DNA from 3 places in the Defluviitalea raffinosedens genome. Region 3 is predicted to be linked to each of the others. Evidence: a T-box and tRNA genes for the amino acid it is inferred to sense, from the RefSeq annotation. Region 3 holds a T-box; the other regions hold tRNA genes.
What was found. The T-box of region 3 lies ahead of thrS (threonine--tRNA ligase). A T-box ahead of a tRNA ligase gene usually reads a tRNA of that ligase, here a tRNA-Thr.
Positions count from the first base shown of each region.

Region 1: it encodes a tRNA-Thr, which carries the amino acid that the T-box ahead of thrS (threonine--tRNA ligase) is inferred to sense. The anticodon was not compared.
Region 2: it encodes a tRNA-Thr, which carries the amino acid that the T-box ahead of thrS (threonine--tRNA ligase) is inferred to sense. The anticodon was not compared.

Region 1 covers NZ_JAFBEP010000024.1:8,140-21,373, reverse strand. Annotated here, with positions in the region: gene JOD07_RS13430 (zinc dependent phospholipase C family protein) at 1-540, shown strand, start outside; gene JOD07_RS13425 (DEAD/DEAH box helicase) at 684-3,914, shown strand; tRNA gene JOD07_RS13420 (tRNA-Thr) at 4,005-4,076, shown strand; gene JOD07_RS13415 (GerAB/ArcD/ProY family transporter) at 4,108-5,178, opposite strand; gene JOD07_RS13410 (spore germination protein) at 5,274-6,671, shown strand; gene JOD07_RS13405 (Ger(x)C family spore germination protein) at 6,671-7,795, shown strand; gene JOD07_RS13400 (penicillin-binding transpeptidase domain-containing protein) at 7,941-10,421, shown strand; gene JOD07_RS13395 (hypothetical protein) at 10,821-11,513, shown strand; gene ftsH (ATP-dependent zinc metalloprotease FtsH) at 11,660-13,234, shown strand, end outside.
Region 2 covers NZ_JAFBEP010000002.1:240,637-253,870, reverse strand. Annotated here, with positions in the region: gene JOD07_RS03130 (sugar ABC transporter substrate-binding protein) at 1-1,026, shown strand, start outside; gene JOD07_RS03125 (NAD(P)-dependent alcohol dehydrogenase) at 1,055-2,092, shown strand; gene sigH (RNA polymerase sporulation sigma factor SigH) at 2,471-3,112, shown strand; gene JOD07_RS03115 (ATP-grasp domain-containing protein) at 3,349-4,416, shown strand; gene JOD07_RS03110 (PHP domain-containing protein) at 4,416-5,201, shown strand; gene JOD07_RS03105 (polysaccharide deacetylase family protein) at 5,170-6,495, shown strand; gene JOD07_RS03100 (DUF5105 domain-containing protein) at 6,796-7,398, shown strand; tRNA gene JOD07_RS03095 (tRNA-Thr) at 7,657-7,729, shown strand; gene JOD07_RS03090 (S8/S53 family peptidase) at 8,233-9,276, shown strand; TPP riboswitch at 9,474-9,585, shown strand; gene thiW (energy coupling factor transporter S component ThiW) at 9,704-10,198, shown strand; gene thiD (bifunctional hydroxymethylpyrimidine kinase/phosphomethylpyrimidine kinase) at 10,212-11,045, shown strand; gene thiM (hydroxyethylthiazole kinase) at 11,029-11,862, shown strand; gene thiE (thiamine phosphate synthase) at 11,852-12,475, shown strand; gene JOD07_RS03065 (MFS transporter) at 12,639-13,234, shown strand, end outside.
Region 3 covers NZ_JAFBEP010000028.1:69-7,058, reverse strand. Annotated here, with positions in the region: gene JOD07_RS14120 (class I SAM-dependent DNA methyltransferase) at 1-644, shown strand, start outside; gene hslO (Hsp33 family molecular chaperone HslO) at 665-1,540, shown strand; gene ytxC (putative sporulation protein YtxC) at 1,739-2,641, shown strand; T-box leader at 2,713-2,921, shown strand; gene thrS (threonine--tRNA ligase) at 2,988-4,925, shown strand; gene infC (translation initiation factor IF-3) at 5,155-5,652, shown strand; gene rpmI (50S ribosomal protein L35) at 5,693-5,890, shown strand; gene rplT (50S ribosomal protein L20) at 5,923-6,279, shown strand; gene JOD07_RS14085 (hypothetical protein) at 6,350-6,622, opposite strand.

The sequences.
Region 1 (13,234 bases), on a different contig from region 3:
TTAGTAGGGGTTTCTTTTAATCGCAAGCTTCTGGCAATCGGTGCCACAATGCCGGATCTTCAACCTCTTCGAAGAATGCAGATTCATTCTCCAAAAATTGTTCTGCCTCACTTTCAACGGGAATATGAACGAATTGTTTTAAAAGAAAAAAAGATTGAACGCATTTCATTGATATTGGGAATTCTTAGTCATTACATATCTGATGCATTTTGCTATTCCCATAATGCATATGTAATAGACATGAAAAAGCATGTTCAATATGAGCATTACTTGGATGACGAAAAGTATCATATCAAGTTTTCCAAGGATATAGAGCAAATTGTTCCTGAATATTTAGCCAAGATGAATAAAGGCATATCTTCTGTAGATGAATATATGAGAAAAGAAAATAAAAAATATCTTCAGCTTGCTGAAAATCTAAGCTGGAAAGATATAATCCAGATTGATTTAGAAAATGCAATCATTCATACGGCAGTACTTTTAACTCACTTTGTCATGGAGCTTCAAGAGGTAAGAGTACCTGCAGTATGCTTAGCTTAATAATTTAGATCTTTTATTAGACCTATTAATGCTCTAATCAGATATGTTTTCTGATTAGAGCATTTTTGTATCAATTTAATGAACTAATAAGTAAAGTATTTTATGATATAATAGGATTATTATTCAATATAGAGGTGTGCACATTGATTATTACTGAACAGACAATATTAAATGCAGCGACAAGCTATGAGACTTATGTAAAAGGCAAGCAATATTATGTTGGTGGCAATATATTCAAGTTTCATTTCGATCCTGAAAAATTGATGGCCCATGCAAAAGTATCGGGAAGAAGAGATTATGATGTTCATATTGCTCTCAATGATGAAGGTGTTCTTACTGGACACTATTGTGATTGCCCTGCATTTGAGGGATATAATGGAAGCTGTAAACATATCATTGCAGTATTAAAAAAGGTTCAGGAAATTCTACCTCAGTATAACAAACGATTCAAGAAACCTATACAGGATGATTTCTTTAATTTTTTTAATAATCCTGCAACGATTGAAAAAGAAGAAGTTCGTTTAGAAGTGACTTTAGGAATAGAGAATCCATATAAAAAAGAACTGTGTTCTTTTCTGGAATTAAAAATAGGAAAAAGGTATCTATACAGTGTAAAAAGCATTAAGAATTTAATTCAAAGTATGAAATCAGGAACGCCTATTGAATATGGCAAAAAGTTTACCTTTGTCCCCTATAAACATAAATTTTCAAAAATCCATAGAGGCATTTTAGATATTTTAAAGGAGCTCTATGAAATAGAAAATCTTTCTAAAGATTTTTCTTCACAATATATTGGCGCAAGCATTTTTAAAGGGAAAAGAGTATATTTTCCGTCGAGCAGTACCCAAAGGATATTGGAACTGCTAAACAATGAGATATTTTTACTTAAAATCAATGAGAAAGAATATGAAATCCATGGTATAGAAGAAGGCAAAGCACCTATTGAGTTCGAGTTGAGGCATGAAGAAAAATATTTAGCCCTTCAGTGTGGAAAAATAAACGAGTTGATTCTTTTAGATGAAGAAGGCAACTACTTTTTCTACCAAGAAAAGGTTTATAAATTGAATTCCGAGCAAAAAAGATACATGAAATTACTCTATAATGAATTAAAAAACACAGACACGATTTATGTGCAGGAGGAGCAGAAAGAAAGATTTGTGTCGGAAATCCTTCCGGCTGTAAATTTAGTGGGCGCTATTGAGATAGACAAGGAAGTAGAAAACAGTTTGTACCAGGTAGAGTTAGAGGCTGAAATTTATCTGGATCAAGGAGAAGAAGGTATAAAAGCTGAAATCATATTTTGCTATGGAGATGCTAAAATTAACCCATTCTCTGACGAGCAGACAAAGCGCGTGGAAAATAAGATTGTGGTTCGTGATATAGAAAAGGAAAACAGGATTTTAACTTATTTTGAAGAGATGGAGTTTAAAGTGTCTAAGAATTATTTATACTTAGACGGAGAAGAGAAATTTTTTAAATTTATTTATGAGATTGTTCCAGAGCTTCAAAAATTGTCTCAGGTATACTATTCGGAATCGTTTAAAAATATTAAAGTTAAAGACCCCTCTTTATTTTCCATAGGAATAAGGTTAAATGAAACATCGGATATGCTGGAGATTTCTTTTGACCACCAAGATATAGACAGGGATGAATTATGGAGAATACTTACTTCTCTAAAAGAAAGAAAAAAATATTACAGGTTAAAAAACGGAGATTTGCTTCCTCTGGAATCAAATACCTTAGAGGCTATATCTCGTCTGGTAGATTATTTTAATTTAGATCAAGACGATTTAGCGACTGAAATCATTGAGCTTCCTAAATATAGGGCACTATATTTAGACGAAGAAATCAAAGAGTCTCATTTTAATCAGATTAAAAGAAATCAAGCCTTTAAAAGATTGGTTCAAAATGTGAGGGAACCAGAGGATTTGGATTTATCCATTCCAAAAGAGATGGAAACTGTATTAAGAGATTATCAAAAGACAGGCTATAAGTGGTTAAAAGCTCTTTCAGCCTATGGCTTTGGGGGTATATTGGCAGACGATATGGGGCTTGGTAAAACCCTTCAAACTCTTACGTTTCTTCTATCCGAAAGAGATGGAACGCCATCATTGATTGTGGCACCTACTTCTTTGGTCTACAACTGGAAAGATGAAGCTGAAAAGTTCGTACCGGAGCTTAAAGTAGTGATCGTATCAGGCAATAAACATGAAAGAACCCAGTTTCTTGAAGATATAAAAGATGTGGATGTGGTTATTACTTCCTATGCTTTAATTAGAAGGGATATTGATCTGTATAAGGAAATAAAGTTTAAGTATTGTATTCTGGATGAAGCCCAGCATATCAAAAATCCATCTTCTCTTAATGCTATGAGCGTGAAAAAGATTAAGGCCTCAGGGTATTATGCATTAACCGGAACTCCTATAGAAAACAGTTTAACGGAACTATGGTCGATCTTTGATTTTATTCTTCCAGGGTATCTGTTTTCTCATCGGCAGTTTGTTGAAAAATATGAAAAACCAATTATAAAAAATCAGGATAAAAATGCCTTAAAACAGCTGCAAAAGCAAATCAAACCTTTTATTTTAAGAAGAATGAAGAAAGATGTGCTTAAAGAATTACCAGAAAAAATTGAAAGCAAAATGATTGCAGAACTAACCGAAGCTCAAAAGAAGATTTACTTTGCCTATGTAGAGAAAGCAAGAGGAGAGCTGGCGAAAGAAATTGCAGAAAAAGGATATGAAAGAAGTCACATTAAGATATTATCTATTCTCACAAGGCTTAGACAGATTTGCTGTCATCCGGCATCCTTCCTGGAGGATTATAAAGAAGACACTGGAAAAATGATGCTCCTTGAAGAAATCGTTGAAGAACTTTTAGAAGGAGGACATCGTACTCTGATTTTCTCTCAGTTCACCAGTATGCTTCAAATCATAGGAGAGATGTTAAAAAGAAAAGATATAAGGTATTTTTATTTAGACGGTTCCACTCCTGCAGAAGAGCGAGGAGAGATGGTAAAAAGGTTTAACAAAGGCGAAAACAGCATCTTTCTGATTTCATTAAAAGCAGGAGGTACAGGTTTAAATTTAACGGGAGCGGATACGGTTATTCATTTTGATCCATGGTGGAATCCTGCAGTAGAAGACCAGGCAGCAGACAGAGCTTATAGAATCGGACAAAAGAATGCTGTTCAGGTAATAAAATTGATCACAAAAGGAACCATCGAAGAAAAAATATATCATCTTCAGCAAAAGAAAAGAGAAATGATCGATAGTGTTATTCATCCGGGAGAAAGCATGCTTTCTAAAATGACAGAAGACGAAATCATGGAATTGCTTGAGATTAACAAAAATTTAATGAAAGATGTGAATTAAATCACATATCAAATGAAATCAATACGTGGGAAAGAACTTTTCCTGCGTATTGACAAATGATTTAATTTTATTTATAATACTTTCGTTGATGCTTCCGTGGCTCAGGGGTAGAGCAATTCACTCGTAATGAATAGGTCGCCGGTTCGAATCCGGCCGGGAGCTTAAAACGCAAAAAACTGCCTAGTGATAAAGACTAGGCAGTTTTTTTGCGTATTCTATAAATTAAAACCATCATAAAAGGGACGACCACAAAATTAAATAAGCAGATATATGCAAAGTAATGAAGATATTTAAACAGATAGATAATATTTTGGGATAGAGAAATAGCTCCTATCAATACCAGTAAACTGATGGTATAGAGAACATATGGATCATGAAGTTTTATGTAGTGAAGAACTTTCGTAAGCGCATAAAAGGTTAATATGTACTTGATGTACCATCCTCCAATAATTTGAAGCATAACAAAGAACTCGCCGCTTTCTAAAAAATGTGCAAAATCAACCAATTGAGTCTGAAGCAACTTAGGATATGCCATGGTATTAAGATAACGTATATCAAAAGTAGTAATAATTCCTATGATCGCAACGATTTCGATCTGAATAATAAAAAGCATTGAAAGCAATTCATGTTTTACCAGATTCTTTTTTTGGTCTAAGTCTTCTATATAAGGAAAGCTGATGGTGAGGCATCCGTATAAACCAATGGATTGAAAAAATGATTTAATAAGCCCTGGAGTAATTCCATCTCTCAGTATAGGCAGCAAGTAGTATAACTTTTTACACTTGAATGTCAGCAAGGCCAGAGTTATTCCTGAAAATATAATCAGTACTATTGAAATAATAGTAGTAATCATAATAGCAGCTCTGCCTTTTTTAAGTGTATATATTGCGGGCAAAACAAAAAATAATGCAATATACCAGGTAGGAGTTTCCAGCAACATATTCGTATGCATAGAATGAGCTTCTACGGAGGCACTTTCCAGCAGGGTTAAAAATAATGTAAGACCAAATAAGATCATAAAGAAATTTCCTAAAAATTTCCCTACTGCACCGCAGTATATTTTATGCAAATTATAACAGTTTGTTTTCTTAAAGGATGCAAACATAAACCATGCATATAAAAAAATCAGGACAGAAGAAAAAATAAAGGCAATCCAGGTATCTCTTCCACCGCTTCGTGTGAGGAGAGTAGGATAGCTTTTTAGAGACACAATGGTTGTACCCATGAGTACAAATGCCAAATGTTTAGTATTGAATTGATCTATATTTTCACCTCCTAAATCTACATGCTATTAACTATTATTTACCATATTTATGAATAATATTCCTAAAACATCAAATAATAACATGGGTGAGGTATATGGTAAATAATTTGAATTCTATTCAATCGATCCTTCAAAAAAATGCAGATTTTAAAATAAGAGATATTCAAACCAAATCAGGAATCATTCATGTTTTATTTATCGAAACAATTTCTGACTATGACATGATCAATAAATTCATTATCGAACCACTTCTTGAGCAAAAAGATCAAGTCTTAAATCTAGAGCAAATCGAAAAAGATGTTATTACTCTTGGTGTTTTGGAAAGAATTACAAGGGTTGAAGAAGCAGTAAGCCAAATTATATCTGGGAATACAGTATTGGTTTTCGATGACTTTAAGGATATGCTTTATTGTGATACTAAAAAAGCAACATCAAGAGCAGTAGAAATTCCACCTACGGAATCCGTTATTAAAGGACCCAGAGAAGGCTTAACGGAAGATCTCAGTACAAATATTTCTCTTATAAGAAAACGCCTTACCAATAAAGATTTAAAATGTGAATTGATTTTATTGGGGAAAGAAACGGCTACAAAAGTGATGATTCTATATTTGGAAGGGTCAGCCCCCAAAAAACTGGTTAATCATGTGAGAAAAACGTTAAAAAATATTGATGTTAACTTCGTGCAGCAATCCAATTATATAGCGGAGCAATTACAAGATAAACCCAGTGTTTTCGATACTGTAGGGTATACAGAAAAACCTGATGTGTTTGCTGCCAGATTATCGGAAGGAAGAGTGGGAATATTTGTGGACGGTGACCCATTTGGAATTACGGTTCCACATTTTTTTATTGAAAATTTTCAGACTCCCAGTGATTATAATGTGAACATATATTTTGCTAATTATGTAAGAATGATCAGATGGGTCGGCTTTATCATTGCGATTTTGCTGCCACCAATATATATTGCTTTGACAACCCATCATTTTAGTTTAATTCCACCATCGTTCCTTTTTAGATTGACAATTGCGAGAGCAGCTATTCCTTTTCCGATTTTTATAGAAATATTATTAATGATGTTTTTCTTTCAGCTTTTAAGAGAAGCAGGGGTAAGGCTTCCGCAGTCCATAGGACAAGCTATCAGCATTGTAGGTGCATTAATTTTAGGAGACACTGCAGTACAATCAGGATTGGCTTCTACCGTTGCAGTTTTGCTGGTAGCACTTACTTCTCTTTCCGCATTTTTGGTTCCGAACATTTTTGGAGCTATAGCTATATGGACGGATATCTTAATACTTTTTTCAACTTTACTAGGACTCCCTGGATTTTTTGTTGGATTCCTGATTTTTTTATCTCACCTTGCAAGTCTGACCAGTTGTGGATATCCATATCTATATCCGATAGGCACTGTTAATATTTTTAAATTAAAAGACAAAATTCTGCGTTCCAATCTTAAAGATATATCCCATTCATTTATTGATGAGGATGATGCATAATGAAAGTGAGAGTAATTCTTTGCTTTTTGATATGTATGATATTATTAAGCGGTTGTTTTAATTATAAAGATATTGATAAAGCGATATTTTCCACAGCTGTCATCATTGATGTTAACGAAGATGGCAATGTGGTGCTATACTCAGAACTTTTTCATACATATAGGAGCAAAAAAAATAACACAGAAACAGGAACCCGTTTAATATTTTCAGCCACAGGTAAAACCTTGTTTGAAGCGGTGAGAAATCAAAATAAAACTGCCAGCGATAAGATTAACTATCAGCAAAATAAAATTATTATTTTTACTAAAAGGGCTGCTGAGTATGGGATAGATCACTTTATTGATTTTCTTAACAGAGATCAGGAACTTTTAATAAGGCAGTATATTTTGCTATTCGAAGGAGATCCTAAAGAGCTTATTCAGCTTAATATAAAACAAGAAGAATATCTCGGCTTATATCTATACGAATTGGTGCGTAATGACCTTATTTCAAAATTTGCAGACATTTATCAGGTTTACGAGTATTTAAATAATAGATACATTGGCAATTCTGTTGGAGTAATGGGCATTGTTAAAATAAAAGAAGAGGCTCTTGAAGATGACATTTCGATTGAAGGAGCAGGCATATTAATGAAAGGCAAATTAATAGACAAGATGGAGCCAGAAGAAGAAAAAATATACAATGAGATGATGGGAGAAGGAACAACAAGAGTTATTATTCTTCCTCATCCGACTATTCAGGGAAAGCAGATTACTTTGGAAGTACTGAATAGCAAATTGAAAAGTTCTGTTTTTTATGATTATGATCATGATGAAATAACTCTAAAAAAGGATTTTAAACTCAAAATTAGTTTCGCAGAATCAGAGGATGCGATTGATCTGGATGAACCCGAAATAATTAAAAAAATAGAAAAAGCTGCAGAAGAAGAGTTAAAAAAAAGGTGTACTGAGTTTTTTAAAAAATATAAAGAAAAAAGGTTAGATGTTTTTAGAATTCAGGAAATGGTATCACGAAAATATCCTGATTTAGAGATAGAAAATCCTATCGATATAACAGAATTAAAAATAGTTGCGGATGCATATATAGAAGGAAGCTCAGATGTACAAGATTTTGAAAGTGAATAAAGTTTTTAGAAACGGTTCTAAAACAGAGCTTTTATTTTATATTTTAATTTTTTTAGCAATAAGTTATAATAAATAAATGTGGATAAAAATAACTTTTTTAAAAACAGGTAAGTTTAGAATAGAAGCATGATTAGGGGTTGAAATTATGGAATCAAATTTGAGTAAATTTATAAAATTCATCACAAGTCGATTGTTTATCCTTGCTTTGGGTTTTTTTACGATATTTTGCATATTGGGTGTGTATTTATTTAAACTTCAAATTATTGAAGGGGAATATCATCAAAGCAAAGTTAATACCAACGTTCTGCGAGAGTTACCTATTTCCGCCCCTAGAGGAACGATCTATGACCGGTATGGTAAGCCTTTAGCAGTGAATAAAAACGCTATGAGCATTAAATTAGATCCGAGCATTGATGTTGAAAATCGTGATGAAGTTTTGTTAAACTTGGTTAAATTGTTGGAGAAAAACAATGAAAAAATGATCGATGAACTTCCTTTGTCTGCTGAAAAGCCCTTTGAATTTCAAACTACAGAAAATGAAGAAATCAGATGGAAGGAAGAAGTATTTGGTAAAGAACGAAGTCAACTAACAAAAAAACAGTTAGAAATGAATGGAGATGATTTTTTTCAGGAGTTAAGAAACTTTTTTGACATTGACCCTGAACTAAGTGATAAGGATGCGAGAAAAGTCCTTTCATTAAAGTATTCTCTCTATCAAAAACGCTACAGAAAATATCAGCCTATTACTGTTGCCACGGATATAAAGGATAAGACAATAGCCGAGATAGAAGAAAATTATGATAAATACCCAGGCTTTTATATTGATGTTGAAGCGGTAAGATATTATCCTGAAGGAGAACTGGTAAGCCATATTATAGGATATACAGGAAAAATTACACAAGAGCAATATGAATCATTAAAAGACCAAGGGTATAATCAGGATGATATTGTTGGAAGAATAGGCATTGAAAGAGAAATGGAGCTTTATCTCAGAGGAAAAGATGGCTCAACTTCAGTAGAAGTAGATCCATTAGGGCAAAGAAAACAAGTTCACAAAGTAGAAAACCCTATACCTGGAGGAAAGATATTTTTAACATTGGATTTAAGTCTTCAAAAAAAGGTTGAAGAGATATTAGTCAATAAATTGACCAATATTATTCTTTCAAGAATAGAGAGATCCCCTTCTAAAACCGAGCCACCTATATATATTCAAGATTTACTTGCAGGGCTGGTAAGTACGAATACAATTTCTACTGAAGCAATACTTAAAGCTCCTGCGGATACAGCACAAAAAGCTATAGCCGACAGGTTAAAGAGTAAAATAAAAAATATGAAAGAGGATACGGATGAAGAAGAAGGGAAAAGTGAAGTTGAATTAGCTAAAGAAGCGTTAATAGATATGATTAAAGCCAGAGAAATATCATCTAAAAATATGATTAGTGTTATGGTGGAGCAAAATGTTATAACAGCAGATGATCAGTTCAGAAAGAATTTGGAACGAGGGACCATATCGCCCATAGAGGTTTTAAAGGAGAGAATAAGTACTGGAGAAATTTCTCCACATGAACTGGGATTAGACCCCAGTACCGGCGCTGTAGTTGTGGTAGATGTTCATTCGGGGGAAGTGCTGAGTCTTGTTAGTTATCCGAGCTATGACAATAATAAATTTATTAATGGCATAGACTATGAATATTACAAAAAACTCCAGGGAGATCCCACTATACCAATGTTTCCAAGGGCAACTCAAGGGAGAATGGCGCCTGGTTCGACATTTAAGATGATTACAGGGATAGCGGGGTTGGAAGAAGGCGTCATTACGCGTTCTGAAAGGATAAACGATAAAGGTATATACACAGATGCAGGCCTTCCATATGCCAGATGCTGGATTTATAGCTCTTATCATGTCGGCCATGGATTAACAGATATTACTAGGGCTTTAGAAGTATCCTGCAACTACTTTTTCTATGAAACTTCTTACAGAATGGCGAAAGCCAATGGGAAAAACGGCATTGAGCAAAATGGACTCAATGTGCTTAGAAACTATGCAAGTAAATTCGGATTAGACAGAAAAACTGGAATTGAACTGGATGAATACGAACCTAAGTTATCGGACAGAGATGTTATTCGTTCTGCAATTGGTCAGGGGACCCATAATTTTGCGCCTATTCATATGGCGAGATATATTGCCACTTTAGCCAATGGAGGGACCTTATATAATTTACATGTTGTGGATTCCGTAAAGACCTATGATGGAGTAACCGTTTTGGAAAAAGAACCAGAAGTATTGGAGAAGTCAGAATTTGACCCGGAAAATTTGCAGATCATCTATAAAGGAATGTATGAAGTGACATCTGGAGATGAAGGAACAGTCCGGGCAGTATTTAAAGATTTTCCAATAAAAGTGGCAGGTAAAACAGGAAGTGCTCAAGAACAGCTCAGCAGAGGAGAACATGCCTGGTTTGTGGGATTTGCTCCATATGATGATCCCCAAATTGCAATTGTTGTTGCTATTCCATATGCATATTCTTCAGCTTATCCTGCAGAGATATTTAGAGATATTGTAGCAGAGTATTTTGGGTTGAACAAGGAATATGAAAAAGCTTCGATGGATAATCTTTTATATTAAGATTCGACAGTAAGTCACTGAGATATAAGGAGTATGGTTTTTTTAGTCATATTTTGTATATTTTTCTTTAGTCTTTATTTGGTTGGCAATATAAATTATAAAAAATTACCTAAAAATAATGTCGAATTGGATAATGTTTATGCACACTTACATTGAAATATTTGTTATAATAACACTTGTAAGACCCCCCCAATTGATTTAATTATATAAAGCAGCAAGTGAGTTGCTGCACCCCCCCAAAAAATTTAATACCTTCTCCAGAAAAGCAGTGGGATTTCCACTGTTTTTCTTTTATTCAAAAAACTTCTTAATGTATTTTGACATATTTCGTTTGTTTTTTACATATCCTAGAATTGGACTACACTGATCTTTTGAATATGAATTATAAGGAGATTGCCAATGGAAGCGAAAAATAATGATATTGTACCTTCTTTTGCAATTTCATTAGAAGAAGTAGAAAGCCGCATTCATCTTCTTGAAGAATTTATTAAGAAGTATATGATTAAAGGAGAAGACTATGGAGAAATTCCCGGAGTCTCTAAGCCAACGTTATTAAAACCGGGAGCAGAAAAGTTGTGTGATGTATATGGCTTTGCCAAAATGGTAGAAGTAAAAAATCGAGTAGAAGATTGGGAAAAGGGATTCTTTCATTATGAAGTAGAAGTCACTTTAATCAATAAGAGAAATAATCTTCTTGAAGCTCAGGGTGTAGGCTCATGTAATTCTAAAGAAAGAAAATACAGGTACCAAGATCCCTATACGATTGTCAATACAATTCTTAAAATGGCTAAAAAACGTGCTCTTATTGATGCAGTATTATCAGCAACTCGTTCATCCGGTATATTTACTCAGGATGTAGAAGATATGGAGCTTCAGGAAGAAGCGGCAAAACCCAGCAGTGAGAAGCAAAGGAAATTTATATATAATTTATCTAAGGAAAAGCATTTTGATGAAGAACAGCTTAGAACTTTTTGCAGCAGTGTTATAGGGGAAGATAAACCAAGTAAAGATTGGACCAGCGAAGAAGCAAGCAAAATCATATCGGCTCTTCAAAATATACCAAACGCATCAATGATTATAAACACCCATTAAAGCAGTCGGATTACACCGTAATTCGGCTGCTTTTTGTGTAAACAACTACCATCGACAATTTAGAAAAAATGTATTATACTGTAAATAAATTATGTAAACTATGATTATCAAGGTTTATGTGTAAAAATTCCAGGGGAGGTCATGTCGTGAAAAAGAATCGAAAATATATCTGGACAATACCTATTATCGCGCTGATTGTTATTCTCGGGATATTGTTCATATATAAGCAATCCAATATAGAAGAAATTTCGTATTCTAATTTTTTAGAAGAAGTAGAAGCGGGCAACGTAGAAGACGTTATTTTGAATGGTACAGCTAAAATGCAACTGCACTTAAAAGATATTGAAAATAAGATATATATTACGGACAATCCAAGAAATCCGGAATTGAAAGAATTTCTTTTAAAGAAAGGGATTTCAGTGGAAGAGGCTAATTCAGCTACTGCTGGCAGTATTATTCAAGGCGTTTTAATGATTATTCTTTTTTTAATAGTCTTTAGATATGTATCAAAGAGGTTAACCTCTCAAACATCGGGGAATTTAATGGGTTTAAATGTGAAAGAAGTAGAATTACAGAAGGCAAAAAGATTTTCTTTCGCTGATGTGGCAGGAAACGAAGAAGCAAAAGAAGAAGTACAAGATATTATTGATTTTCTTCAAAAGCCGGAGAAATATGTACGATATGGAGCGAGAATGCCAAGAGGCATTATTTTTTATGGGCCTCCGGGAACAGGTAAAACTTTAATGGCAAAAGCTATTGCAGGAGAGGCTGGGGTTCCGTTTTTTTCTGTTTCAGGATCAGATTTTGTTCAAATGTATGTGGGCGTGGGGGCAAGTCGCGTTCGAGAACTTTTTGAAAAAGCAAGAAAAGAGGGGAAGGCAGTTATTTTTATCGATGAAATTGATACATTAGGTAAAAAAAGATCCAATGGCTTAGCGGGTGGAAATGATGAAAGGGATCAGACGCTTAATGCTTTACTCACAGAAATGTCAGGATTTAAAGACAATGAAGGGATTATTGTTATTGCAGCTACGAACAGGTTGGATATATTAGATGAGGCACTCTTAAGACCTGGCCGTTTTGATCGCCATATTGAAATAGGTCTTCCTGATGTTAACGGCAGGGAATATATTTTAAGACTTCATGGGAAAAACAAGCCCTTGTCTGATAATATAAATTTGGGGAAATTAGCAAAGCAAACTGTATACTTTAGTGGAGCGATGCTGGAAAATCTTCTAAATGAAGCTGCTATTATGGCAGCAAAAAGAAATGCAAAAAAAATCGACTGGATGGATATTGATAAAGCTTTTTATAAAGTCATAGCCGGTTCAGAAAAAAAAGACAGAAGCACCATATTGCAAATTGAAAGAGAAGTTACTGCTTATCATGAAGCAGGCCATGCACTGATTACAAAACTTATAGCACCTCATAATACTGTATCTAAAGTAACGATTATTCCAAGCACTAAGGGGGCTGGAGGATTTAGCATGAATATTCCTCCGGATAAAATGTACCATACCAAAAAAGAAATGGAAGCACAAATTATGATTAGTCTTGGAGGAAGAATTGCTGAGGAATTAATTTTTGGGGAAGAAAACATTACAACCGGAGCAAGTAATGATATTGAAAAAGCCACTCAGATCATAAGAGATTATGTGACTAAATACGGAATGAGTAAGAAAATAGGACTTTTGAATACGGAAATCCTGCTTAACAATAAT
Region 2 (13,234 bases), on a different contig from region 3:
CGACTAATAGCAATGGGCTTAAGTGTAATGATGACAATGTCTCTATTAATGGGGTGTGGCAGCACAAGTAACAGTAACAGCAGTACAAGCAGCGCTGGCAGCAGCACGAACGCTTCAGAAGCTTCATCTAATGAAGGCAGCAAAAAGACTTACAGAGTAGCTTATATTGCCAGAGCACAGTCTGACTCTTTCGCAGCTTGGCTGGCAAATGAAATCATGGCAGAAGCAGAAGAATATGATGATATTACATTAGACGTTTTTGATGGACAGGCAGATGATGAAAAGGAAAATACAGCGATCGAAAATGCGATTGCCAGCAAATATGATGCAATTATCGTGCAACCTAACAACGGAGAGGCACAAAGACCTTATGTTGAAAAGGTCGTTCAAAATGGTATCATAGCCATCACGACAAATGCAAGAATTGACGGAATAGAAGGATCATCTTCTGTAGATGCGGATCCATACAAACAAGCAGCGGTAAACGCGCAACTTGCATTAGAGCAAATACCACAAAACGCAAAAGTAGTTGTTCTTAAGGGACCATCAGGTAACTTCCATGCAGATGAAAGAAGAAAAGCATGGCAAATAGAATTCTTCGATAAACGACCTGATGTCCAAATTGTTGCAGAAGATTTTGCTAACTGGAATAAAGACGAAGCAATGGCACTTATGGAAGACTGGGTAATTGCTCATGGAAAAATCGATGCAATTATTTCAATGAATGACAATATGGCAGCAGGAGCTTTAGAAGTAATTGCTGGTAAACCAGAATTTGAAAATACACTTGTTTATGGTGTAGACGGCACTGCAGAAGCTTTATTATTGATCAAGGAAGGCAAAATGACTGCTACTTGTCTGCAATCTGCTATTGAATTGTCAGAACTGATCTTGGATACGGTTCATAAATTATTGACAGGAGAGGAAAAGCAAATTGACACAGATATCGGTTCACCCATTATTACTAAAGATAATGTTGATGAATATATCCAAATGTACAAAGAACGTGGACTAATTACCGAATAAGAAACAAGAGCTGAGGGAGGAAAATAGTATGCAGAACAAAGCTTTCTTTATGACCGATTTAAACAAGATGGAAATGCGAGAAATCGAGATGCCTAAGATTAAAGATACAGAAGTATTGATCAAACTTGAATATGTTGGCATTTGTGGTTCAGACGTTCACTATTTAGAACATGGAAAAATCGGAGATTTTGTAGTAGAAGGAGATTTTATTTTAGGCCATGAATGTGCAGGTACAGTTGTTGAAGTAGGAAAAAACGTAAAAACCCTGAAAGTTGGAGACAAAGTAGCCCTTGAGCCAGGTCAAACTTGCGGACAATGTGAATTTTGTAAAACAGGAAAGTACAATTTATGTCCTGATGTAGAATTTTTAGCAACTCCTCCATATCACGGCTGTTTGGAAAATTATATTGCATATCCTGAAAATATGGCTTTCAAACTCCCTGATCATATAACAACTAAAGAAGGTGCATTAATTGAACCTTTGGCAGTAGGTATGCATGCAGCCGCTCAAGGAAATGTAAAATTAGGAGATTCTGTAGTGATTTTAGGAGCAGGTTGTATTGGCCTTGTCACCTTACTTGCTTGCAAAGCTTATGGGGCAACTGATATTACTGTAGTAGACGTATTGCAAAAACGTTTGGATTATGCGATGAGATTAGGAGCAACTCGTGTCATTAATGCATCTAATGAAGATACAATTGAAGCTTACAGCAAAATCAATCCTAAAGGAGCAGATGTGGTAATCGAAACAGCTGGTTCTAAAGTAACGATTCAGCAAACAGCATATCTTGTAAAAACTGGCGGAACAGTTGTTTTAGTTGGTATGGCACCTGAAGATATTATCGAATATAATTTTGCAAAGATCCTTGCAAAAGAAGCAGAAATAAAATCAGTGTTCCGTTACAGAAACATTTATCCAACTGCAATACAAGCAGTTGCACAAGGCCTTATAGATGTTTCCGGCATTGTAACCCATGAATTTGATTTTGAACTTACTCCTGAAGCTTTTCAATATGTTATTAATAATAAACAGGATGTTGTAAAAGCTGTTATCAAAATCGGTTGATTCTCTATTAGAACTGATAAAAGAAAGTATCGATGCATATGCATCGATACTTTCTTTTATGACATATAAATGGTTTAAAATTTTTAAGATTTTTAAATGTCATCTTTCATACAGAGTTATGAGTAAATGAAATGGTTAATATTTACAAAAAAGCTTAACAAATTGAATTATTTATGATATACTTATTTATTATGATCTAAAGGAGTCGCAAAATCCGTTTATTGGGAGATTATCAATAAATTCAGAATAATACACAGCACAAGGGGAGATGTTTTGGTGAATAGTGGAGGATAGTACTGAAATCCGATATTATTCAATAGAAGTAGAAAACACATCGGAGATTAAAAAATACATATGAGAAAGTTGGGGAGGGGTACAATGAGCTTAAATTTTGAAGAAAAAACCAAAATACTACCGTATGACGAAATGGATGATGAAGCGATTGTTGAATTGATAAAAGTAGGAGATACAGATGCGTTAGATTATTTGATTAATAAATATAAGAATTTTGTTCGTGCAAAAGCCAGAACATATTTCTTAATCGGCGCCGACCGTGAAGACATAATTCAAGAAGGTATGATTGGACTCTATAAAGCCATCAGAGATTATCAGGAAGAAAAAATCTCATCTTTTCGTGCTTTCGCAGAATTATGTATAACCCGTCAAATCATCACTGCTATTAAAGCGGCAACCCGTCAAAAGCATATGCCATTAAATTCATATATTTCCCTCCACAAACCGGTTTTTGATGAGGAAAGTGAACGGACAACCCTTATGGATGTTATTATTGGGGGCAAAGCTGCCAATCCGGAAGAACTCTTGATCGGACAGGAAAATTTAGCTTTTATAGAACAGCGTATGGGAGAAGTTTTAAGCAGTTTAGAGTGCCAAGTATTGTCCCTTTATCTCCAGGGAAAGCCTTACTATGAGATTGCAAACGAAATGGGACGTGACATTAAATCTATTGATAATGCACTCCAAAGGGTGAAGAAAAAATTAGAAAAATTTTTATCGGAATAGAATAATTATTGCCTAAAGTATCAGTTTCGCTGATGCTTTTTTATTGTATAGGAAATCCTTGGGGTTTCCTATACAACTTTCATGTTTCAGCATAAAACTTTATATTTACGGCTTTCCCATTTTGCAACAATGTGGTAAGCTTGTATGGGTAAAATACATATAGTATAATGTATCTGTTTGATTATTTTGTTAAAATATCAAGAATACTCTAATGATCTTAAGTTTTTGGAGGAATTATGCAAAGAATATTAATTGATAATATAGATAAGAGAATGACGGTACCTTTGGTCGAGTATTTGATTAAAGAAGGTTATGAGGTACATGGCATAAATTTTAAGAATGCTAAAGTAATCAGCAATCGTTTAAAAACTGTTTACGAGATTTCTAAAGAAAGTGTTAAAGAAGATTTACAGAAAGTTTTTGCACATTTTAACCAAGAAGATTATTTGATTGTAGGGAACCCGCGAATTATTGAAGCAGTAGATGAAATAAAACCAGAGATCAAATACATCATACCAAACCAGGAGAACGTTGTAAAAATCACCAATAAGAAATGGCTTATGGAATTGGCATATGACTTAAATGTAAAGGCACCTAAAAACAATGCTAAAGAATATCCTTTGGTGGTTAAACTGAATAATTCTGAAAACACTAATTTAAAGCCACAGCAAAGATATAAGATCGTTCATAACGACACAGAGTATGAACAAGCAGTAAAAGCCATGGGAAATGATCAAGAAAATATCCTGGTTCAGGAGTATGTTACAGGTAGTGGATTTGGAGTTTCTATGCTTTTAGATCAAGAGTCCAATTTGGTGGACTATATCATGCATGAGCGGCTTTTGGAATATCCTGTTGCAGGAGGCCCCAGTGCCATTTGCGTTTCCAGATATAATAAAGAATTGGTTTCAAATGCCTACAAGATTTTAAAAGCATTAAAGTGGACAGGTTATGCCATGGTAGAATTTAAAGGCGATTATCTCATAGAAATTAATCCAAGGTATTGGGGAAGCATGCCTTTATTATTTGTAGCAGAGTCTGATTTCTTTAAAAATTATATACGTATTTTGGATAATACCCATAAAGTGATTGATGAAACAGTGATTCCATATAAACTGAATAGGAAAATGTATTATTGCCCACAAGCTTTTCTGGCAGTGCTTGCGTTAATAAAAAAAGGCAAATTGGGCAAAGCTTTAAAAATGTTGGGTAATATTATAGTGGCTAAAGAAGGAATCTTGAGTATCAAAAATCCTGTACCTTTTATAAATTATATAAAATCTTTAGTAGGGAGAAATATATAATGAAAATGTGTCTGCATATTCACTCGGAATACTCCCATGATTCAGATGTCCCAGTAAAAGAGATCATTCAAACTGCCAAAACTTTAGGCTATGATGCTATTTCGATTACTGACCATAATACGGCCAGGGGAAGCATGGAAGCTCTGCAGTATAGCGATGAACAGATTTCTATTATTCCTGGAGCTGAATTTTCCACACAATATGGACATATATTGGCTTATTTTATTGATGAATCCATAGAAAAAGAAACGCCCAAACTGGATGGGAAGCGATTTGATTTTTACAAACTTATAGAAAATGTGAGAAAGCAAAATGGCATTCTTGTGATGGCCCACCCTTACAATGGTAAATTAAAAGACCATATGGAAGTTTTAGATTATCTAGATGGCATAGAAAGATATAATGCCCGTTTGGATTCTTTTTTCTATAAAACCAAGTCTGATCGGTTTGTTAAAACCTTATTAAACAGAAAGGGTTTCATTTATTTGGGAGGGCCGGATGCCCATTCTTTGAAAGAACTCAGTCACTGCTACACAGCTACAGAGGATTTTACTGTAGAACCAAAGGCGTTTAAAGAAGTTTTACAAAATAAAAGTGTGATCTACTATAAAAATTCTGTTAACTATAATATAGCAAAAGCTAAATTTCATAATATGAAAGGATTTAAGCCAAAATCCATGCTGAAAAATGGTGTCAGAATGCTGTTTGGAATAATTGAAATAGTTTACAATAAGATAACGAGGTGTAAAGAGTATGAAACTATATGCATTGGCAAGGAAAATTAATAAGAAAATTAAACAAAGACGAAGAGAAAATGCAGGAAGATATTTGTCCCCTGTCAGACGCCTGGAAAGATTTTCAGTACCTGCAGGAGAAAAGATAGTATCTATGACTTTTGATGACGGTCCCATGAATATGCCCATCAACCCTGTAACAGATTCTAAATATCAGGATTGGGGACTGACCAGAGTGCTCATTGATATTATGGGAGAGTATGGAGCTCATGGGACATTCAATGTCATCGGTACAACGGAATATAATTATCCTGATAAACCAGGAGAGCTTCATAAACCAACCTGGAGTGGCGTAAAACATGACCATTATCCTCAATATGGCAAAGATCAATATGCAGGGGCTAAAAATCAAGGAGATTTAGTACGAGCACTTATAGAGAATGGCCACGAGATTTCAAATCACGGTTATAGACATGTTTTATTTGGCAGAAACAATATTGTGTATGGCAGCCGTGAACATTTTTCTAATATTCAAGAAGTCGTAGAAGACTTGACGAAATTACACAACCTGCTTAAAAATGAATTTAATTATGAAATCATCATGTCCAGACCTCCACATTATATTGACAAGATTCCAGACGGTTTTACTTCATATGAGGCATATGCATTGATGGGATACGATTATTTGGCTGCAAGTTTTGATGGAGGTGGCTGGATGCCTACAGTGGGAGACTATAAAGAAGATGTCAGAAAAATGGTTGACCCGATTAAAAATGCATTAAAGAACAATCCAAATTCATTAAATGGCCAAATCATATTCCAAAAAGACGGGTACAATATGTCTTTGATGACGCCGGTTGCTACTGCGCTTAAGGAGCAGCTGGAGATCTTATCTCAACATGGATATAAAGTGATTTCAGTGAGAGAACTTAAGAAGCTATATCCTTTTGAAGATTTCCATGATGTGTCAAAGAACTTTGAGATTGCAAGAGACCTGGATCAGCAAGGATTTATTTTGGGTTATAAGACCAATGAATTTAAGCCCGATAAAGAACTTACCATCGGGGAAATGATTATGATGACCCTGACCAAACAGGATTACAAAGAAGATTTGGCAAAAATCTGTAATTCTAAAAAAGATAAATCCATGTATTTAAAACACCCTTATTATATAGGATGCAAGCATTATAACAGATTGGACTTGATGGACCGACTGGATACTGTTGCAACAAAAGAAGATATTAGACGATTCTTTAACGAACAGCTTGGCATTGACCCAGTCATCAGCAAGAATACACTGAAGAGATTTGAATACCTTGAAGCATTAAGTCAGCTTAAAAAATAGATTTTAATAAATAATAAAGAATGGATTGAACACTGACTCCCAAAAGCTAAACTAAAAATTATGATTGGGAGTCAGTTTTTTTATAGAAAAATATAGTCTTGAATTTAGGGAAAAAGTTGCTTAAGTCAATTTGAATGGTGAAGGTAGTTATGTAATCTCACCAAAATCTGAGAGACCATATCATTAATAAGTTGTGATATTGTATAATTTTTCTTAAAAATAATAATTTTTTATTCATTGCATAATTTTAACAATAAGTGTATAATTGTGAAGAATATGATTAATTTAGGAGGGAGATTAATGAAAAAGAGAGTTTTAGCAATAATCGTAATGGGGGTATTCATATTAAGCTTAATTGGATGCTCGCAAAATAAACCCGAACAGGCGGTTTCTGAGTTATTTGATGCCATGAAAAATACTGATCTAGAAAAGCTTGGAGCAATACTGGATTCGGATGCAAGTGAAATAACAGATCAAGATGCTTTTGTGCAGTTAATTAAGAAAAGCAATGAAACATTGACTTATACAATAGGTGAAACAACTATTGAGAATGATAGAGCCGTTGTAAATGTATCATGTACATATGGCGATATGAAGCCTGTTTTAGCTAAGGCATTTGCGAATTATGTTGGAAAAGTAATGGAAGTTGCATTTAGTGGAGAATCTCCAAGTGATGAAGAAATTCAAGAAATGCTTTTAAGTGAAATTACTGCTGCTTTAGATAGTACACCTACTGAAGAATACTCTACAGAATTAACGGTAGATTGTGTAAAAAAAGATGGAAAATGGATCATTGATACGGATAAAGAAAATTTAAAATTAGCAGATGTGCTTACAGGCAACCTGGTATCAGCATTTAGTGAGATGGCCGATTCTATGAATAGCTCACTCATTACTGAGTGATTTCTCCCAGCAAGGTTAAATTATCAGGAATAGAAAAAGGCTTCTAGTAATTTTACTAAAAGCCTTAATTTTTATTTTGTCTCATTTTATAGTATTTTCTCTTTTTACTAAAAAGCAAATTGTACTAAATTATCTAAAGAATACAGAGCAAAATGCTTATTCAGTGAATAATAAGATAAAAAAGTTATAAAAAACACTTGACGAAAAGGTCAAAACATGATAACATATGTAAGCGTTGAGCGACAAATTAATAAATATGCTGCTATGGCTCAGTCGGTAGAGCGTCGCCTTGGTAAGGCGGAGGTCACGGGTTCAAGTCCCGTTAGCAGCTTTAGTGAAATCAAGGCTTCTAGCAATTTGGCTAGAAGCCTTTTTTGATTCTTGATGTCCTGTCTTTATCCACATTATACCTATTAATTTTTTAATAAAATCTATTCGTCATAATTCTATTACAGATCAATTGAAACAAACTCAACCCTGATAAAACCAAATATCAATTTTGTGCTTATATATTTATTGCAAGGCCCCTTGTAAATATCTGCCATTTTTTAATTCTGAAAGAATATCTAAAATTTGTTCAAAAAATAAAAAGTAGGAAAACTTACAATATTGTAATATTAGATTTGTTGAATATATATTACAAATATGATACAATTTCAAACATTGGAAAAGTTTGTCGCGTTAAAAACTTAGCTTTCATAGGGAGTGCGATGTATTATAAAATAACCATCCTATTGTAGTTTAAATTTAGAATGATAAAGATATTAATAAATAAGGGGAGTAAACTAAATGATAAAAGGAAAAAATATAAGGTGGAGTTTTATTCTCATTATAATGATAATCATTTTATTACTATATAGATTTTTCATATACACAGAACTAGAAGCTTATATGGACGTTCGTGGAAAGAATTTATCCTATTTAGATTTAAGAGGACAAGAAGAATTATTATATACCCTGGAATTTGATAACTTAACAAAGTGGCCGGGTAAAAATCGTATGCCGGATGATTTTGATCCTTTAAAAGTGATTGAATATGGAAAAGATCCGGGGTTAAACATAAAAAAATTACACAAGTTAGGTTATACAGGGAAAAATGTAAACATCGCATATATAGACCAACCTCTTCTTGAAGGCCATGAAGCATATTCTAATGTAAATCTTAAGTATTACAAGATTAGGTCGGAAGAAAATGGTATGGATACCTCAATGCATGGCCCGGCAGTACTTAGTTTATTAGCTGGAGCTGAAATAGGGGTAGCTCCTGAGGCGAATGTGTATTTTTTGGGGCATCCTGCATGGCTGGAAGACCAAAGAACCCATGCAGAAGCCTTATATAAACTCATAGAAATAAATAAATCTTTACCTGAAGACCAGAAAATAAAAGTAGTAGGATTTTCAGATTCACCGGATGAAAGAGAAAACTATATTGACGATTATAAAAAAGCAATTATAGAAGCAGAAAAAAATAATATTATGGTCATAAATGTGACTACATTTAATTACCTTCCTTTATTGATCAAGCCTTATAAAGATAAAGATGATTATAGAAATTACGAAACAGCACAATGGGCAAAGGGTTTTATTGAGAACGATAGTTTTGGAGTGCCAACCGGTGCAAGGACAACTGCAGATGGTCATAAAAGCATAAAAAATAAATATGCTTATTGGACAAATGGTGGTTTAAGCTGGGCTGTACCATATGTAGTTGGAACAATCGCCTTAGGACTTCAAGTGGATCCTGATTTAACCAAGGAGGAAGCTGTTAAATATTTATTGGATAGTGGATATGATTTTCAGGGGGGCAAAATCATTAATCCAGAAGGTTTCATAGAGATGGTTAAGAAAAATGCATCACACGCTAAAAGTACACCTTAATATTCAGACCATATAGGATCAAACCGAAGCATCAGATAAAGATTAGTATTGATGAAATATGATTACTGTAAACTCTGGATTTTATGAAAAAGCTAATTATATAACACTTAAGACACAGCTATTAGCCAGTATTAAAGCAGAATAGTATTGCAATTTATTAGTGAATTATGTTATTATTTCATTAAACAACTTAAAAATCCTTTGCACAGGGGAGTCGGATTTGGCCGGCTGAGAGTAAGAACCGTAATTCTTTGACCCTATGAACCTGATCTGGGTAATTCCAGCGTAGGAAGTGTTGTTGATTTTATTGTATGATGTAAAATCACATTTTCTGGATTTTTACATACTTCAAAAATCATAAAACACAAGTCCTGCGGCTTGTGTTTTTTTATGTATAGAAATAAATAGAGATATAAGGAGGATCAAAATGAAAACGAAAAAGATTACTTTGTCTGCTTTATTTATTGCTATAGGGGTAATCGCAGGGAATATTATTTATATTCCTATAGGTGCATCAAAATGCTTTCCGGTTCAACATACTATCAACGTTCTGACAGCAGTGGCTCTTGGTCCAGGATATGGTGCAGCAGTAGCATTTGGTATTTCTCTGTTAAGAAATCTTTTAGGTACGGGGACACTTTTAGCCTTTCCAGGCAGCATGGTAGGCGCATTTCTTGCAGGGATTTTATACAAGAAGACCAATAAGCCTGCTTTCGCAGTTGCAGGAGAAATACTTGGCACAGGAATCCTTGGAGGGTTATTGGCTTATCCTATTGCTAAATTGATATTAGGCAATGATGTTACAGCATTCTTTTATATCTCTCCATTCTTAATAAGCACCACCGGGGGAAGCATAATATCTTATGCCATTATTAAAATGTTAGATTTTACTAAAGTGATGGATATCAAAAAACAATTGTAGGGGGAGAGCAATCATGAAAAAAGTATTAACTATAGCAGGTTCGGATTGTTCTGGTGGAGCAGGAATACAGGCAGATCTAAAAACTTTTAGCGCCCATGGGGTATATGGTATGAGCGTGATCACAGCCATAACTGCTCAGAATACCCAAGGCGTTTTTGACGTACGGGATTTGGATGAGGCCATTATAAAAGCACAAATAGATGCTATTTTTACAGATATACAAGTGGATGCAGTCAAGATTGGAATGGTATCGCAACCTTCGACGATTCATATTATAGCAAGTCAAATAGGAAAATATCATCCAGTAAATATTGTTTTAGATCCTGTAATGATTTCAAAGAGTGGATATTCTTTATTAAAGCCGGAAGCAAAGAAAAGTTTAATCGAAGAACTTATTCCAAGAGCGTCTGTTATTACACCCAATGTCCCTGAAGCAGAAGAAATAATACGTACAGTAACATCAAAACCTATTGCCATCAAAACTGTTGAAGATATGGAAAAGGCAGCACAGGAGCTATATAAATTAGGAGCGAAGAATGTACTTTTAAAAGGTGGGCATATGAGTGGAGAAGCTGTGGATGTGCTTTATGATGGAAAAGATATTACACGATTCTACTCTGAGCGAATTGACACTAAAAATACTCATGGAACAGGGTGTACCCTATCCTCTGCCATAGCTTCCAATTTAGCTCTGGGATACAGTATAAAAGAAGCCGTGAATCGTGCAAAAAGATATATCACCATTGCAATAGAACATGCTTTAGACATCGGGAAGGGCGTTGGACCTACCCATCATTTTTATGAATTATACAAAAAAGGTGGGCTTGAAGATGGAGATATATTATAAAATCTCAAGAGCATTACAGAATGTAAGAAATTTAAGACCCTTAGTACACCATATCACAAACTATGTGACAGTCAATGACTGTGCCAATATTACTCTGGCGATTGGTGCTTCTCCTGTTATGGCAGATGACATAAATGAAGTCAGGGATATGGTTATACTGTCCGATTCCTTAGTCATTAATATAGGAACGCTAAACAGCAGAACGGTGGAATCTATGATTGAAGCAGGAAAAAAAGCTAATGAATTTAATATTCCCGTTGTATTAGATCCTGTTGGGGTGGGAGCAACACCTTACAGAACAAAGATTGCGAAAGAAATTATGAGTAAAATAAAAATAGCAGTTGTAAGGGGCAATTTATCGGAGATAAAGGCTTTATATGGCATCAATGCTCAAACCAAGGGCGTTGATAGCTCAGAAAACTTTTCAACCGGTGAAAATGTTTCGTCCAGTATAAAATCATTTGCCAGGGATTTTGCCAATAGCTTTCATACAGTTGTTGCGATTACTGGAAAAACGGATATTATAACGGACGGAGAAACTTTATACTCAGTTAAGAATGGACATGAAATGCTGTCAAGAATTACAGGTACAGGCTGTATGTGCACTTCTCTTATTGGTTCTTATCTGGGTGCAGGAAGCAATGATCTTTATGGGGCTCTTGCAGGGGTTGCAACCATGGGAATAGCAGGCGAAATAGCCTATAACCGATTGGATCCATACGAGGGAAGTGGAAGTCTGAAAAGTAAAATCATGGATGCTATATATCATTTATCGGAGGAAGAAATATTGAATTGGGGGAAAATTGATGAAGAATAATGTTGATTATAAACTTTATCTTGTCACAGACCGGGATATATTAGCAGGAAGAAACTTAGAATCTGCAGTAGAAGAGGCTATACAAGGAGGTGTTACGCTGGTTCAGCTTAGAGAAAAAGATATAACTTCTTTGGAATTTTATAATATGGCCCTTAGGATAAAGCGAATAACCAGCCAATATAATATACCTCTGATTATCAATGATCGACTGGATATTGCCCTGGCAGTAGATGCCGAAGGGGTTCATTTAGGGCAAAGGGATATACCCTGTGTAATTGCAAGGAAAATCATAGGTGAAAATAAAATTGTAGGTGTTTCTGCATCTACTCTTGAGGAAGCCAAAAAGGCAGAAAAGGATGGAGCAGATTATATAGGGGTGGGAGCAGTATTTCCCACCAGCACGAAACAAGACGCACGAGATGTCTCTGTAGATTTGCTAAAAGAAATAAAGCAGAGTGTAGCCATACCTGTCGTTGCCATCGGAGGGATCAATGAAGATAATGTATCTTTATTAAAAGATACTAATATAGATGGAATAGCAGTCGTATCTGCAATTCTAGGGAAAAAGGATATAAAATCAGCTGCTTTCTGTCTTAGAAATCAAAGGTTTTAATAAATCTTCCAAGATTTTGTGTATTAGCTGTAGAAGATAAACTTTTGAAAAAAATTGCGAAATTTATCGATTTACTCTCCTGATAAAGGTAATTTATTATATAATAGAGATAAATCAAAACATTCAAGATAAATTACCAAAATATTATATTAGGAGATGTATTATGTCTAATAAAAAGGTGCTCTTTTGCATTGTAACAGGTTTATTTTGGTTTTCATTATATGCGTATGTCCCCCAGTTGTCTAGTTTTGCAGAAGATATGGGGGCTTCATATAGAATGATAGGCATGATCACCGGAGCCTATGGACTTAGTCAGACTATTTTAAGAATACCTTTAGGAATCGTATCAGATGTATTTAATAAAAGAAAGATATTTGTTGTATTAGGTCTTTTTACAGCAATTTTTAGTGCACTTATAGTTTTTATATTACCAAGTCCCTATACTCTTTTAGGGGGAAGATTTCTGGCGGGGGTAGCTGCAGCAACTTGGGTAAATTTTACGGTAATGTTTTCTGGGTATTATAAGCCTTCGGAATCCACTAAGGCTATAGGAATCATTAACTCAGCAAATATGATCGGACAATTTACTGCAGTTTTGTTGGCAGGTATTCTTTCCCTTTACTTAGGCGTGAGGCACATATTTTTGCTGAGTACCATTGTAGGCCTTATGGGATTTCTTCTAAGTTTTTTTATACCAAAAGAAGATGCCATCGATAGAAAGCCCTTTAAAGTATCTGATCTGCTTATCATTGTAAAGAA
Region 3 (6,990 bases):
CTAAATTGGTGGCAGAATTAGGCTGTGGAACAGGAAACATGACAACGCTTTTTGCTAAAAAAGGCATTGAGATGATTGGAATAGATGTGTCGGAAGATATGCTTTCCATAGCGAGAGAAAAAGCATTGAAAAACAATGTGGATATTCTCTATCTCCATCAAGATATGAGAGAATTTGAATTATACGGAACAGTCGATTGTATTATCAGTGTCTGTGACAGTCTAAATTATATTACAGATCGGGAAGGATTGCTTCAAACCTTTAAATGGGTCAATAATTATCTTAACCCCAAAGGGCTTTTTATTTTTGATCTAAATACAGAATATAAGTATAAATACATCTTGGGGGAAAATACTTTTGCAGAAAATTTGGATGAAGCTGCTTATATTTGGGATAATTATTACAGTGAAGAAGATGGCATTAATGAGTATCAGCTTACGCTTTTTATAAAACAGCCAGAGAAGGATTATTATTCAAAATTTGAAGAAATTCATTATGAAAGGATGTATTCCATAGAAGATATAAAGAGTTTGGTTGAAGAAGCAGGAATGGAGTTTTTAGCTGTATATGATGCATATACTTTTGAAGATCCCAAGGAAAACAGTGACAGGATTTATTTCGTTGTAAGAGAAAAAGGAAAGTAACTTAGCAGGAGGTTAAATATATGGAAGATTACATTATTCGTGCAACAGACGCAAAAAAGCAAATTCGAGCATTTGGAGCAGTGACGACTCATCTTGTTGATGAAGCAAGTAAAATTCATGGAACAAGTCCTGTTGTATCGGCTGCATTAGGGAGATTATTAACAGCTGCAACGATGATGGGTCAAATGTTAAAAGGAGAAAAAGATTTACTTACCCTTCAGATTAAAGGAAATGGTCCTTTACGGGGGCTTGTAGTGACTGCTGACAGAAACGGAAATGTTAAGGGTTATCCGTATAATTCTGTTGTAGATCTTCCTTTAAATTCTATTGGGAAATTGGATGTAAGCACGGCTATAGGACAAGGTTCCCTTACGGTGATTAAAGATTTGGGCTTAAGAGAACCTTATGTTGGTCAGATCAGTTTAGTCTCGGGAGAAATTGCAGAAGATTTAACGTATTATTTTGCAAGCTCTGAGCAGATTCCTTCGGCTGTTGCCCTTGGAGTATTAGTCGACAGAGATTTTTCTATTAAACAAGCTGGAGGATTTATCGTCCAACTTTTACCTGAAGCAGAAGAAGAGACAGTTCAAAATTTAGAAAACAGATTAAAAAGTATTTCGTCAGTAACGCAGCTTTTGGAAGAAGGAAAAGGCCCAGAAGACATTCTTAAGCTTATACTGGGAGATATTATAATAATGGATAAGATACCAACACAATTTCATTGTAATTGCTCGAGGGAAAGGGTAGAAAAAGCATTAGTGAGCATTGGAGTGAAAGATTTGCAGGAAATTTTGGATCAAGACCATCGAACGGAATTAAAATGCCATTTTTGTAATAGAACCTATGTCTTTGAAGAAAGTGATTTGAAAAAAATTATTGAGGATTTAAGTCGATAATTGTCCTTATTTATCATATGTGGTAAAATAACCTTAATCCTACAAAGAAAGAAGTACAATGGAGACTTTTCCAAATCTACAAGGACAATGTAACCCGAGTTTTGTTGTTGCATATACTATTAACGATAGAATACCTCAGTTGGAAGGTAGCCTTAGCATCTAGGTGGGAGGAATTCTTATGAAAGAGAGTGACCATTTATGATTGTGCTTACCATAGGGGCTTATACGAATATAAGTAAAATTAAAGAGTACATTAGTTTAGAGTTTGAAAAAATAACACCAAAAGCTTTAATTCCCACCTATACTATTGCGAAAAAAGGGGATATAGATTTTTTATATTATGAGATTGATGATGATGTACTAGCTCAAAACTACAACTTTTTTTTCAGTGATGCATTGAAGTTGCATGCAACCAGTGCTTTGACAAATCTCATTATGGATTTTATCCGCTTTGAAATTGTAAAAGAAATTTTAGAAATTCACTATCAAAAATATGCATCTATTGAACGAATAAAAATCCTCGAAATGACTAGAGCATTTTTTTATGAGAATGAAAATAATGAAGACCCGAATGCACTCAATTACTCTTACAGAAAAGAAATCATGGATCGTCTAATGGACTTTTTTGAGGACAGCAATGAATTTTTACTGGAGGGTTTTGTACTGTTTCGCTTAAAAGATTATAGAGGAAAATTGGAAATGGTTGTTCGCCATATTGTCAGTGAATATGAAACACAAAAAGAGTACAAAGAGTTTTTAAGATTATTAAAATATTTTGTAGACGTTCAGGAGATGAAAGAAGAAATTATCCATATTATAGGTCTTAAAGAAGGCGGCTTCAAGATTTATGATAAGGATAAAAACGATATAACGGAGCGATGCAAAGAGGAATATAAGCAAGATTTTAGTGATAAAGAGATCAATTATGATGATTTGCTCGTCAGTGCCCTGATCACTATTGCTCCCAGACAAATAGTGATTCACCATTATGAAGCGATTCAAAACAAACCGCTGATTGAAACTATAAGCAGTATTTTTCAAGGTAAAGTAACCCTGTGTCCTAAATGTGAATTTTGTTTAAACTCCAATGAAATTAATTAGTTTTATGCATAATAATTTGACTTCTTGACAAAATATGTGAAGGTGTTATAATTGTAAAAACTAATATAATGTTGAACTCGATGAAGAGAAGAGTAGTCAAAGGGTAGTTTACAGAGAGAAGATACATAAGCTGAGAGTATCTTTAAACGGAATTTGACGAAGACCACCTCTGAGAGGCCCTAATCCGGTTCGGTGATCCCGTTATCATCATTATTTAAAGAGGTTTCCAATGAAACAATAAGGGTGGAACCGCGGGAGAAACAATACTCTCGTCCCTTTTCGCAATGAAGAGGGCGAGAGTTTTTTTGTATAATTAATAATTCATTATAAGGAAGGAGAAAGGAAATTGGTTAAAATTAGATTAAAAGACGGAAGTGTAAAAGAGTATCCATCAGGAGTAACTGTTATCGAAGTTGCGCAAGATTTAAGTGAAGGCTTGGCAAGAGTTGCCTGTGCAGGACTTATAAATAATGAAAGGGTAGACATTAGAACACCCATTACAGAGGATTGCGAGTTAAGCATTCTAACCTTTGATGATGAACAGGGAAAAGATGCTTTTCGTCATACAACATCTCATATATTAGCTCAAGCTGTAAAGAGATTATTCCCAAATGTTAAATTAGCCATTGGTCCTTCTATCCAGGACGGATTTTATTACGATTTTGATACGGAGCAACCTTTTAGCCCGGAAGATTTAGAGAAAATCGAAAAGGAAATGAAGAATATTGTAAAAGAAAGTTTACCAATTGAGAGATTTGAATTGCCAAGGGTTGAAGCGATTCAATTGATGCAGGAAAGAGGAGAAGATTACAAAGTTGAATTAATCAACGATCTTCCTGAAGATGCAATAATTTCTTTCTATAAGCAAGGAGAATTTGTAGATTTATGTGCGGGACCCCACCTTATGTCTACAAAACCAGTAAAGGCTTTTAAACTTTTATCCGTAGCAGGGGCTTACTGGAGAGGCAATGAAAATAATAAAATGCTTACAAGAATCTACGGAACTTCATTTACTAAGAAAGCAGATCTGGATGAATACATTAATAAATTAGAAGAAGCTAAGAAAAGAGATCATAGAAAACTCGGAAAAGAGTTAGAACTTTTTGCATTAATGGAAGAAGGTCCGGGATTCCCATTCTTCCTGCCTAAAGGAATGGAACTCAGAAATACATTGATAGAATATTGGAGAGAAAAACATAAAGCAGCAGGCTATCAGGAAATTAGTACGCCTATCATTTTAAATCAGGAATTATGGCACCGATCAGGACACTGGGATCACTATAAAGACAATATGTATGTAACTAAGATTGATGATATGGATTATGCAGTAAAGCCAATGAACTGTCCTGGAGGCATGCTTGTTTATAAAACAAAAATGCACTCTTATAGAGATTTACCAGTTAGACTGGCAGAGCTTGGCTTAGTTCATCGTCATGAATTATCCGGTGCTCTTCATGGGCTTATGAGGGTGCGTAATTTTACACAGGATGATGCCCATATCTTTATGTTGCCTGAACAGATCAAAGATGAAATTAAAAATGTAATCAATCTTATAGATGAATTCTATAATGTTTTTGGATTCAAATACCATGTTGAACTATCCACAAGACCTGAAGACAGTATGGGAAGTGATGAAGATTGGGAAAGAGCAACTACGGCATTAAGAGAAGTATTAGAGGAAAAAGGATATAATTACATCGTGAATGAAGGCGATGGAGCATTCTATGGTCCAAAGATCGACTTTCATTTAGAAGACTGCCTGGGAAGAACATGGCAGTGTGGAACCATCCAATTAGATTTTCAGATGCCAGAACGTTTTGACTTAGTATATATTGGACAGGATGGAGAGAAACATCGTCCTGTTATGATCCACAGAGTTGTATTTGGCAGTATCGAAAGATTTATCGGTATTTTGATTGAACATTTTGCAGGAGCTTTCCCAACATGGCTTGCGCCAGTACAAGTTAAAGTTCTTCCTATTTCTGAAAAATATCATGAATACGCCCAAAGTGTAGTAGAACAACTGGAGAAGAATGGTATCAAAGTTGAAGCGGATTACAGAGCTGAAAAAATAGGTTATAAGATTCGTGAAGCAAGACTTCAAAGAATTCCATATATGCTGATTGTGGGACAACAAGAACAAGAAGAAAGCAAGGTGTCAGTCAGAAGCCGTGCAAAAGGCGATGAAGGGGCACAAGCATTATCTGATTTCATAGAAAGAATTAAAGATGAAATAGCATCTAAAAAAATTGATACACAAGGACTTGACAACTCTATAGAATAATGCTATAGTTTCTTAGGATATGTTAATTAAAAAAGTAGAAACATCCGTTTCTCACCTTGCGCATTAAGTCGACAGGGTTCATACATGATTAAATGAGAAAGTATGTCATAATTATTATGATATATGTTTACTCTTTAAGGTGTATTTGAAGCGGATAGATTCTATCCGCTTTTTTTATTATATATAAGTTTTAAATACTATTGGGAGGTGCTCGGTTATTAGCGAGTTAATGATTAATGAGCAAATTAGGGACAAAGAAGTGAGACTCATTGATGTGGATGGAACGCAAATAGGAATTGTTTCTGCTAAAGAAGCGCAGATGCTGGCGAATGAAAGAAATCTTGACCTGGTTAAAATTGCGCCTAAAGCGAATCCACCTGTTTGCCGTATTATGGATTATGGTAAGTACAAGTTCGATTTGGCTAAAAAGGAAAAAGAAGCTCGTAAAAAGCAGAAAGTGATCAATGTGAAAGAAGTCAGATTGTCCCCTAATATTGAGAAGCATGATTTGGAAGTTAAAATCAAGAATGCGATGAAGTTCTTGAAAGATGGAAACAAAGTAAAAGTTTCTGTGCGATTTAGAGGAAGAGAAATTGCTCATACACAAAAAGGAATTGAAATCTTGGAAAACTTCGCACAAGCAGTTTCAGAGTTTGGAGAAGTTGAAAAGAAACCTAAAATGGAAGGTAAAAGCATGATAATAATCGTTACACCAAAACAAATGTAACGTATATTATATACAATCATTAAAAGGAGGAACTTAAACAATGCCTAAATTGAAAACACATAGAGGAGCAGCAAAACGCTTTAAAGTTACAGGAACAGGTAAATTAAAAAGAGCAAAAGCTAATAAAAGTCATATTTTAACTAAAAAGACTACAAAGAGAAAAAGAAACCTCAGACATGCAGGTATAGTTGACGCTACAAACGAAAAGCAAATGAAAAAATTATTACCATATCGATAAGATTTATATATATAGAACAGGAGGTCTAAAACATGGCAAGAGTTAAAGGCGGATTAAATGCTAAGAAGAGACATAAAAGAATTTTGAAATTAGCTAAAGGATATAGAGGTGCAAAATCTAAACAATACAGAACTGCTAAACAAGCAGTTATGAAATCTTTAAACTATGCTTATATTGGAAGAAAACAAAGAAAAAGAGATTTCCGTAAATTATGGATTACAAGAATTAATGCAGCTGCTAGAATTAACGGTCTTTCCTACAGCAAATTTATGAATGGTTTAAAATTGGCTGGAGTTAATATCAATAGAAAAGTTTTGGCTGATATGGCTGTTAATGACGAAAAAGGTTTTGCTCAATTAGTAGAAATGGCAAAAGCTAATGTTAAATAAATAAATTAATAAAAAAATAAGCACAGATTTCTGTGCTTATTTTTTTATTACATACAAGGAAAACTTTTTCTTATGAAAAAAAGGGGTGGTGCCAAAGAGCTAAAATGATTGATATGATTACAGAGACTAAAGCATACCATAATAAAGTGTTATTTTTGGAAATCAAACTATATAGCATTAATCCCACCGTAATAGCTAAGAATATAACAGATAAAGTGCCTGCATAAGGAAATAAAATATTAATAAAGATATATAAGAAAAAACCAATCAAAGACAAGACGATGATTAAATTGATTTGTTGTTTATTGAGCTCTTCGTTTAAAGAAGAAATCTTTTTGCTCATGGTATCACTCCTTACGGAAGTTTACTGATCTCCTACCTAATTTTATGAGATGATCTTTTGACTTATTCGAAATAAAATTAAAAAGATAGTTGACTTTTCTAATTGGATCTTATATAATAACAATCCGTGGTCGCAAAAACGTAAGTTCTGGGACCATGAATAATAGACTCTTTTTCTGAGCAAAATAAAAATGAAAAAGAGTGTTGACAAGAAATTATAATCTTGTTATAATAGCATTCGTCGACACGATTTGACAAGCTCATCCACAAATGCTACAGATTGGATGAAAAAATAAAATCAAAAAAGTGTTGACAAAGCAAAAAAGATGTGATAAGATATTCTTCGTTGTCGCGAAAAACGCGAAGAAA